DNA from 2 places in the Pseudonocardia sp. D17 genome. Region 1 is predicted to be linked to the other one. Evidence: riboswitches for the same ligand, from Rfam matches in the RefSeq annotation. Region 1 holds a riboswitch; the other holds the start of a gene.
The links. Region 1 has a riboswitch for ZMP and ZTP ahead of PSD17_RS09745 (bifunctional 5,10-methylenetetrahydrofolate dehydrogenase/5,10-methenyltetrahydrofolate cyclohydrolase). Riboswitches for the same ligand answer to the same signal wherever they lie in the genome.
Positions count from the first base shown of each region.

Region 1 (4,393 bases):
TCGCTCCGACGATCGAGGTGCTGCTCGCGCTGCGCCTGCTCGGGGGTCTCGCCGGGGCGGTCGGGATCGTCGTCGCCAGGGCGATGGTGCGCGACCAGTGGGAGGGCCGGGCGGCGGCGCGGGTGTTCGCGCTGCTCATGGTCGTCAGCGGGGCGGCGCCGGTGCTCGCGCCCGTGATCGGGAGCCAGCTGCTCCGGGTCACCGACTGGCGTGGGGTGTTCGTGGTGCTCGCCGGGATCGGGCTGGTGCTGCTGGGTGCGGCGGCCACGCTGCGCGAGACGCTGCCCGCCGCCCGCCGTCGTTCCGGCGGGGCCCGGGAGACGCTGCGCGCGCTGGGCACCGTCGCCCGTGACCGGTCGTTCCTGGCCCCGGCGTCGGTGCTCGCGCTCGGCTGCTGCTCGATGTTCGTCTACATCGCGATGGGCAGCTTCGTGCTGCAGGGCACCGGCTACGGACTCTCACCGCAGGTCTACGGCGTCGTGTTCGCGGTCAACGCCACCGGGATCGTCCTCGCCGGCCGGCTCTCGGCCTGGCTGGTCGACCGGGCCGGTCCGCGGCGGCTGCTCGGTGCCGCGGTGGCGGTGGCGTTCGCGGCCGCGCTCACGCTCGTCGCCGGCGTCCTGCTGACCCGCTCGGTCTGGGCCGTGCTGCCGCCGCTGTTCGTGGTCGTCGCGGCAGTCGGGATGATCATGCCGAACGCGACGGCCCTCGCGATGTCCGGGCAGGGCGCGGCCGCGGGAGCGGCGTCGGCGCTGCTGGGCCTCGGCCAGTTCCTGACGGGCGCGCTCGTCCCGCCGGCGGCCTCGGTCGGCGGCGTGACGCCGCTGGTCATGGCCGTGACGATCGCGGGCACCGCGACGGCGGCCGTGCTGGCCGCCGTCCCGGTGCTGCGTTCGCGCGATCCCGAGCCCGCCGCTCAGCCCGCGGTGCTCGCGCAGCCGCGGACCCCACCGGGCACCGGGTGAGCCGGCGCGGTCAGGAGGCCCGCGTCGCCCGCTCCGCGCACTCGACGGCGTTGCGGAACAGCATCGCGACGGTCGTCGGACCGACTCCGCCGACGCGCGGGGTGATCGCGCCCGCGACGTCGGCGACCGCGTCGTCGACGTCGCTGAGCAGCCGGCGACCGGCGTAGCGGACCCCGCCGCCGACGACGACCGCGCCCGGCTTGACGTGCTCGGGCCGGACGATCCCCGGCACCCCGACCGCGGCGACGAGGATGTCGGCGTCGCGGGTGTGGCGGTCCCAGTCGGGCACGTGCGAGTGCACGACGGTGACCGCCGCGTCGGCCGTCGGACGCTTCTGCGAGAGCAGCAGCGCCAGCGGCCGGCCGAGCGTCGCCCCGCGGCCGAGGATGACGACGTGCCGCCCCGCCACCGGGATCTCGTGGTGGGCGAGCAGCGCCTCGATGCCCGCGGGCGTGCACGGCACCGGGCCCGGCAGCCCGGCGGCGAGCCGGCCGAGGTTGAGCGGGTGCATGCCGTCGACGTCCTGCTCGGGGTCCATGACGGCCAGCGCGGCCTCGTGGTCGAGATGGCCGGGCAGCGGATGCTGGACGAGCAGCGCGTGGGCGCCCTGCTCGGCGCCGAATGCCCTGATCACGGCGTGCAGGTCGGCCTGCGACGCCGTCGCCGGCAGGTGCTCGTGGAAGGACTCGAAGCCCAGCTCGGCGGCGGTGCGCTGTTTGATGCGGATGTAGCCCGCCGACGCGTCGTCGTCACCGACGAGGATCGTGGCCAGGCCGGGGGCGATCCCGTGGGCGCGCAGCGCGGCGACGCGTTCGCGGACGTCGGCGAGGACGGCCTCGGCGACAGGGGCCCCGGGCAGCAGACGGGCGGTCGTGGGAGCGGACATCGCGACTCCTCGGCGTCGCGGACCCAGGCGGTCGATCCGCGCGTCGATCAGCTCCCCGGTGGTTGCCCACCCGTCCGCCGCCAGTCGCGTTGCTCGTCCAGTATGCCTGGTGGCCCCGGCGCGCCGCGAACCCGCCGCCCACCGCCGGACGACCACCCGCCCGGTGTTTGACGGCCACCGCGGCCGGGTACGGGGGGTCGTTCGATCCTGGTGCGGCGCAGGGCGTCGCGACGAGAGGAGTTCCCGGTGGGCATCGTCTTCGTGCTGTTGGTGGTGTGGCTCGGCCTGGTCGTCGTCGGGTTCGCCGTGAAGGCGCTGCTGTGGCTGGCGATCCTCGGCATCATGCTGTTCGTCGTCACCGGGATCGCGGGCGCCGTCCGACGCCACGCCGGCACCCGCACGGTGTCCCCGCGCTGAGGCCGCGCTGCTCGGACCGGCTCAGTTCAGTTTGTCGAGCCAGTCCGCGGGGACCCGGCCCGCTGGGCCGGGGGCGGGCTGGTCCAACGGCCGGTGCTGCGGGTCGGCCAGCACCGGTCCGGCGACGGGCCGCTCGGCGCGGAAGTCCCAGAACCAGTCCTCGCCGGGTTCGAAGCTCTGCACGATCCGGTGCCCGGTGTCGGCGGCGTGCCTGCTCGCGTGCTGCGCGGGTGAGGAGTCGCAGCACCCGATGTGGCCGCACGCCGCGCAGCGCCGCAGATGGAACCACCAGCCGCCGACCTCGTCGCACTCGACGCAGCCGGGTCCCGACGGCGCGACCGTCGGATCGATGTCGGTCATCACACGTCCTCGTCGGTGGTCGGCCGGCGTCGCCGGCCGTGGTCGTGCCGGCGGCTCGCCCGCCGGGGCCCGCTCATGGCTCGTCCTCGGCATGGGGCTCGAGCGGCAGCCGGACCTGGAACCGCGTGTCCCCGGGCACCGACTCGACGCGCAGGTCGCCGTGGTGGCGACGCACGACGATCCGCCAGGAGATGTCCAGGCCGAGCCCGGTGCCCTCGCCGACGGGCTTCGTCGTGAAGAACGGCTCGAAGATGCGGTCGCGCACGTCCTCGGGGACCCCGGGGCCGGTGTCGCCGATCTCGACGAGCGCGCGGTCGCCGTCGCGGGCCGTGCGGACGGTCAGCGTGCCGCTGCCGCCCATCGCGGCGCACGCGTTGTCGATGAGGTTGGTCCACACCTGGTTGAGCTCCGCGGCGTAGACCGGCACCGCGGGCAGCGTGCGGTCGTAGTCCTTCACGACGCGCACGTCGCCGATCTTGCGCGCGAGCATGATCAGGGTGGAGTCGAGCAGCTCGTGCAGGTCGGTGGTGTTGTAGGGCGCCCGGTCCATCTGCGAGTACTGCTTGGCCGCGCCGACGAGGGTGGAGATCCGCGTCGTGGAGTCGGCGATCTCGTTCATGAGCAGCTCGGTCTCGACGGTGTAGTTCAGCCAGCGGACCGCCCCCTCCAGCGCGCCGCCCAGGCCCGCGGCCTCGGCCCGGGCCACGACCTGCTCGAACCAGCCGACGTCGAGACCGGCCTGCACGAACGTCGGCGCGAGGTCCCAGCCGTCGGCGATGCCGTGCTCGTCGAACCAGTCCGACAGCGCGTCCTCGCGGTCGCCCGCCTCGATCGGGGTGAGCACCGGCGCCTTCGCGACCCGCTCGGCGGCCTCCTCCTGGATCTCGGTCAGCGACTGCAGCGCCACCCGGTCCAGCGAGCCGCCCGCGATCAGGCCGAGCTTGTGGCGCATGCCGGCCACCCGCTCGCGCAGCAGCGCCGTCGCCCGGACCGCGGCGGCCGCGGGGTTGTTGAGCTCGTGGGTCAGCCCGGCCGACAACGACCCGAGCGCCAGCAGCCGTTCGCGCTGGCTCACGGCCTGCTGGGTGTTCTGGATGCCGAAGAACAGCCCCTCCAGCAGGTGCAGCGCCATCGGGAACCAGGTCCGCATCATCTGCTGCAGCGCGGTCGCGTCGAGGACGAAGAACGTCGACGGCCGGGTCACGCGCAGCGTGTTGTTGTACACCTGCGGCATCCGGTCGCCCAGGTACGCGTGCCAGGCGCCGGCGTACACGCCGGGCTGCTCGGTGCGCTCGACCTCGACGTCCTCGTCGCCCGACCGGCGCAGCAGCACCACCGAGCCCTCGATCAGGACGTAGAAGCACGTCGCGGTCTCGCCCTCGGTGTAGACGGGCCCGGCCGGGTAGCGCTCGACCGAGCCCTCCCGGCACAGGAAGTCGAGCTGGTCGTCGCTGAGCTTCTCGAACAGGAACAGCCCGCGCAGCAACGCGGGACTGCACTCGGGCACGGCCACCCCGTCCCGGGGCGCGCTCACGACCGCTCCAGGTACCGGTGCACGAGCGACACCGCCATGGCGCCGTCGCCGACCGCGGAGGCGACGCGCTTCACCGACTCCGCGCGCGCGTCGCCCGCGACGAAGACACCCGGCTGGCTCGTCTCGAGCAGGTAGGGGTCGCGGTCGAGCGGCCAGCCCGGCGGCCGGGCCCCGCCCGTCATCAGGTCGGGTCCCGCGAGCACGAAGCCCGCCGGGTCGCGGGCGACGAGC
Region 1 covers NZ_BPRG01000047.1:94,084-98,476, reverse strand. The annotation lists gene PSD17_RS09750 (multidrug effflux MFS transporter) at 1-965, shown strand, start outside; gene PSD17_RS09745 (bifunctional 5,10-methylenetetrahydrofolate dehydrogenase/5,10-methenyltetrahydrofolate cyclohydrolase) at 976-1,851, opposite strand; ZMP/ZTP riboswitch at 1,866-1,949, opposite strand; gene PSD17_RS09740 (hypothetical protein) at 2,098-2,268, shown strand; gene PSD17_RS09735 (UBP-type zinc finger domain-containing protein) at 2,290-2,628, opposite strand; gene PSD17_RS09730 (ATP-binding protein) at 2,702-4,162, opposite strand; gene PSD17_RS09725 (FAD-dependent oxidoreductase) at 4,159-4,393, opposite strand, start outside.

Region 2 (4,393 bases), on a different contig from region 1:
CGGACCCCGCACCGGGGACCGACGCCCACGATCGAGAACGCCGTCCCACGCGCGCCCCGCGGCGACCGGTGATCGCCGACTGGCATCCTCGGCGCCGTGGACACCGACGTCATCGTGGTCGGCGCGGGGCTGGCCGGGCTGGCCGCCGCCGCCGAGCTGGCCGACGCCGGGCGGCGGGTGATCCTGCTCGACCAGGAGCCCGACGCCGCACTCGGCGGCCAGGCGTACTGGTCGTTCGGCGGGCTCTTCCTCGTCGACTCCCCGGAGCAGCGCCGCCTCGGCGTCCGCGACTCGGCCGACCTGGCCTGGCAGGACTGGCTCGGCAGCGCCGGGTTCGACCGGGACCCGCACGACCCTGCGGGCGAGGACCACTGGGGGCTGCGCTGGGCCCGCGCCTACGTCGACTTCGCCGCGGGCGAGAAGCGGGCGTGGTTGCACGCCATGGGTGTGCGCTGGTTCCCGGTCGTCGGCTGGGCCGAGCGCGGCGGCGGGCTGGCCGACGGCCACGGCAACTCCGTCCCGCGCTTCCACGTCACCTGGGGCACCGGGCCGGGGCTGGTCGACCCCTTCGAACGACGGGTCCGCGAGCACGCCGCCGCCGGACGCGTCGAGCTACGGTTCCGGCACCGCGTCGACGCCCTGACCAGCACCGACGGCACGGTCGACGGCGTGCGCGGCACCGTGCTCGAACCGTCGACGGCCGCGCGCGGCACCGCGAGCTCGCGCGTCGTGACCGGGGAGTTCGCGCTGAGCGCGCAGGCGGTCGTCGTGACCTCGGGCGGGATCGGCGGGAACGTCGACCTGGTGCGGGAGAACTGGCCCCGGCGGCTGGGCCGGCCCCCGCGCGATGTCGTCGTCGGGGTGCCCGCGCACGTCGACGGCCGGATGCTGGGGATCACCGAGGCGGCGGGCGGGCGCGTCGTCAACCGGGACCGCATGTGGCACTACACGGAGGGCCTGCGCAACTGGGATCCGATCTGGGACCGGCACGGCATCCGGATCCTGCCCGGACCGTCGTCGATGTGGTTCGACGCCCGCGGCCGCCGCTTCCCCGCACCCGCGTTCCCCGGCTTCGACACGCTGGCGACGCTGAAGGCCATCTCCGACACCGGCTTCGACCACTCCTGGTTCGTGCTGACGCGCACGATCATCGAGAAGGAGTTCGCGCTGTCGGGCTCGGAGCAGAACCCCGATCTCACGGCGAAGGACGTCCGCGCGACGCTGGGCCGGGTCCGCTCCGGCGCGCCGGCGCCGGTGGCGGCGTTCATGGAGCGCGGGGAGGACTTCGTCGTCGCGCGGACGCTGCCGGAACTCGTCGCGGGGATGAACCGGCTGACCGGTGAGAAGCTCGTGTCGCTGGCCGAGCTCGAGCGCCAGATCGTCGCCCGCGACCGCGAGATCGACAACCCGTTCGCGAAGGATCTACAGGTCACGGCCCTGCGCGGCGCGCGCCGCTACCGCGGCGACCGGCTGGTGCGGGTCGCGGCGCCGCACCGGATCCTGGACCCGAGGCACGGACCGTTGATCGCGGTGCGGCTCAACATCCTCACCCGCAAGACGCTCGGCGGGCTGCAGACCGACCTCTCCGGATGCGTCCTCGACGCAGCCGGTGAGCCGATCCCCGGGCTGTACGCGGCGGGTGAGGTCGCCGGGTTCGGCGGTGGGGGCGTGCACGGCTACCGCTCGCTGGAGGGGACGTTCCTCGGTGGCTGCCTGTTCACCGGACGGCAGACCGGGCGCGCGGTGGCCGTCGCCACGGCGTGATCGCCTAAGGTGGGGGGCGGCCGCGACCGGCGAAGGTGGAGCACCACCGGGGAGCGACCGTGCGCACGTCCACGGAGCGTCGACCGCCTGGGTGCCCCGGTCCCCCGCCGTACGACCGTGAGGACCTGCCATGCTGCTGCGCCACGGCATGAACCCGCACCAGCGGCCGGCCGGCGCCGTGCCGCTCGATCCCGCCCGGCCCCCGCTTCGGGTGCTGTCGGGCGAACCGTCGCTGGTCAACCTGCTCGACGCCGTCAACGCGTGGGCCCTCGTCCGCGAGGCCGCGGCGTCCTGCGGGGCACCGGTCGGCGCGTCGTTCAAGCACGTATCGCCTGCGGGCGTCGCGCTCGCCGGGCCGGTCGACGACGTCGCAGCCGAGACGTTCGGCCTCGACGCGGCGAGCGTCGGCTCACTGACCAGCGCCTACGTCCGTGCCCGCGACGCCGATCCGCGGGCGTCGTTCGGCGACATGATCGCGGTCTCCGAGCCGGTCGACGCCGAGCTGGCCGACCTCGTCCGCCGGCTGACCTCCGACGGCATCATCGCGCCCGGGTACGCGCCGGGGACCGTGGCGACGTTGGCCGCCAAGAAGGACGGCCGGTTCGTCGTGCTGGAGGCCGACCCGGCCGTCGTGCCGCCTGCGCAGGAGGTGCGCGAGGTCGGTGGACTGCGCCTGGTCCAGCCCCGTGACGACGCCCCGCTGACCGCCGACCTGCTCACCCGCGCCGCGCCCGCGCTCGCCCCGCAGGCGGTCACCGACCTGCTGCTGGGGCTGCACGCCATGCGCTACACGCAGTCCAACTCCGTCGGCTACCTGCGTGGCGGGATGGCGATCGGGATCGGCGCGGGCCAGCAGTCGCGCATCGACTGCACGCGCATCGCGGGCGCCAAGGCCGACAAGTGGTGGCTGCGCCGGCACCCGGCCGTGCGGTCCATGACGTTCGTCGAGGGTGTCTCGCGCACCGAGCGGACGAACTGGCGGCTGCGGGTCGTCGAGGGTGATCTCGACGCCCAGGAGACCGCTCTGCTCTCGGCGGTGACCCGCGGTGTCACGCTCCTGACCCCGCGGGAACGGTCGTCGTGGCTCGGCCGCCTCGACGACGTCGCGTTCGTCTCCGACGGCGCGATCCCCTTCCGCGACAACGTCGACGAGGCGGTCCGGCACGGGGTGCGGCACCTCGCCGAACCGGGCGGGTCGACGCGCTCGCCCGACGTCGTCGTGGCCTGCCGCGAGCACCGCGTCACGCGCGTCGCGGACGTGCCACGGCTGTTCCACCACTGACGCACGCCGAGTCGATCTATTGACATTCGATAGATGCTTGTCGAGACTCACTGCATGACGATCGAACGTCGAGCGATCCCCGCGCTCCGGGTGTTCCTCGTGGTCCTCTTCGGGGTACTACTGGTGTTCCAGACGCTCTCGCTGCCGGGGCAGTTCCGGTACATGGCCGAGCAGAACCCGCACGACGCCCCGCTGCGCTGGCCCGCGACGGCGGTGACGGTGTTCTGGCTGCTGTGCGTGCAGGTCGTGATCGTCGCGACGTGGCAGCTGCTCACCCGGGTGAAGCAGGACCGGATCTTCAGCGAGAGCTCGATGCGCTGGGTCGACGTGATCGTCGCGGCGATCGGCGCGGGCTGGGTCGTGCTCGTCGCCGTGGACGTCTTCGTCCTCACCCAGGCCGACGACCCGGGCATGCCCATGCTGCTGCTCCTGCTGACGACGGGCGTCACCGTCGTCGGGCTGCTGGTGCTCGTGCTGCGCGCGCTGCTGCGCCAGGCCACGACACTGCGTACTGACCTCGACGCGGTGATCTGAGTGGCCATCGTCGTGCGCATCGACGTCGAGCTGGCCCGGCGGAAGATGAGCGTCGGGGAGTTCGCCGAGCGGGTCGGGCTCACCCCGGCCAATGTGGCCGTCCTGAAGAACGGGCGCGCCAAGGCCGTGCGCTTCTCGACGCTGGAGGCCATGTGCCGGGTGCTGGACTGCCAGCCAGGCGACCTGCTGGAGTTCGTCGACGAGGACGAGCCGGCCGACACCCCGGCGCGAGGCTGAGCGGCGACGTCAGCGCGGGTCGATCGTGTGGAAGGTCCGTACCTCCCGCGACGCCAGCTGCGGGATCGCCTCACCCAGCACGTACTGCCGGAAGTGCGGCGTGTCGCGGTGGTCGGCGTAGCCCGACGCGTCGGCGTACTGCTCGTAGAGCAGGAAGGTACCGGGCTCGTCCGGGTCCACCTGGCCCTGGAAGAACAGCACCTTCTCCTCGGCGCGCGACAGCGGGGTGAGGAGCTCGATGATCTTCGCGATGCGCTCCTCCGCGCCCGGCACGGCCCGCCAGGTCGCGGCGACGACGAATGCCATCGTCTCTCCTCTCAGAGTCGGAAACCGATGGCCTGCAGTTGTTCGCGGCCGTCGGGGGTGATCAGGTCCGGCGTCCAGGCCGGCGACCAGACCCACTCGACGCGGACGTCGCGGACGGGACCGGCCACGAGCGCCGCCCGGATCTGGTCCTCCATGACGCCCGTGAGTGGGCACGCGGGCGACGTGAGTGTCATGACGAGGCGGACGACCGGTCCCTCGACGGCGACGTCGCGCACGAACCCGAGGTCGACGACGTTCACCCCGAGATCC
Region 2 covers NZ_BPRG01000181.1:98,650-103,042, reverse strand. The annotation lists gene PSD17_RS25690 (FAD-binding dehydrogenase) at 97-1,764, shown strand; ZMP/ZTP riboswitch at 1,777-1,864, shown strand; gene PSD17_RS25685 (5-aminoimidazole-4-carboxamide ribonucleotide transformylase) at 1,895-3,046, shown strand; gene PSD17_RS25680 (DUF2975 domain-containing protein) at 3,101-3,580, shown strand; gene PSD17_RS25675 (helix-turn-helix domain-containing protein) at 3,581-3,817, shown strand; gene PSD17_RS25670 (putative quinol monooxygenase) at 3,827-4,123, opposite strand; gene PSD17_RS25665 (metal-sulfur cluster assembly factor) at 4,135-4,393, opposite strand, start outside.
Region 2: it holds a riboswitch for ZMP and ZTP, as region 1 does, so the genes downstream of both, PSD17_RS25685 (5-aminoimidazole-4-carboxamide ribonucleotide transformylase) here and PSD17_RS09745 (bifunctional 5,10-methylenetetrahydrofolate dehydrogenase/5,10-methenyltetrahydrofolate cyclohydrolase) in region 1, are expected to answer to the same signal.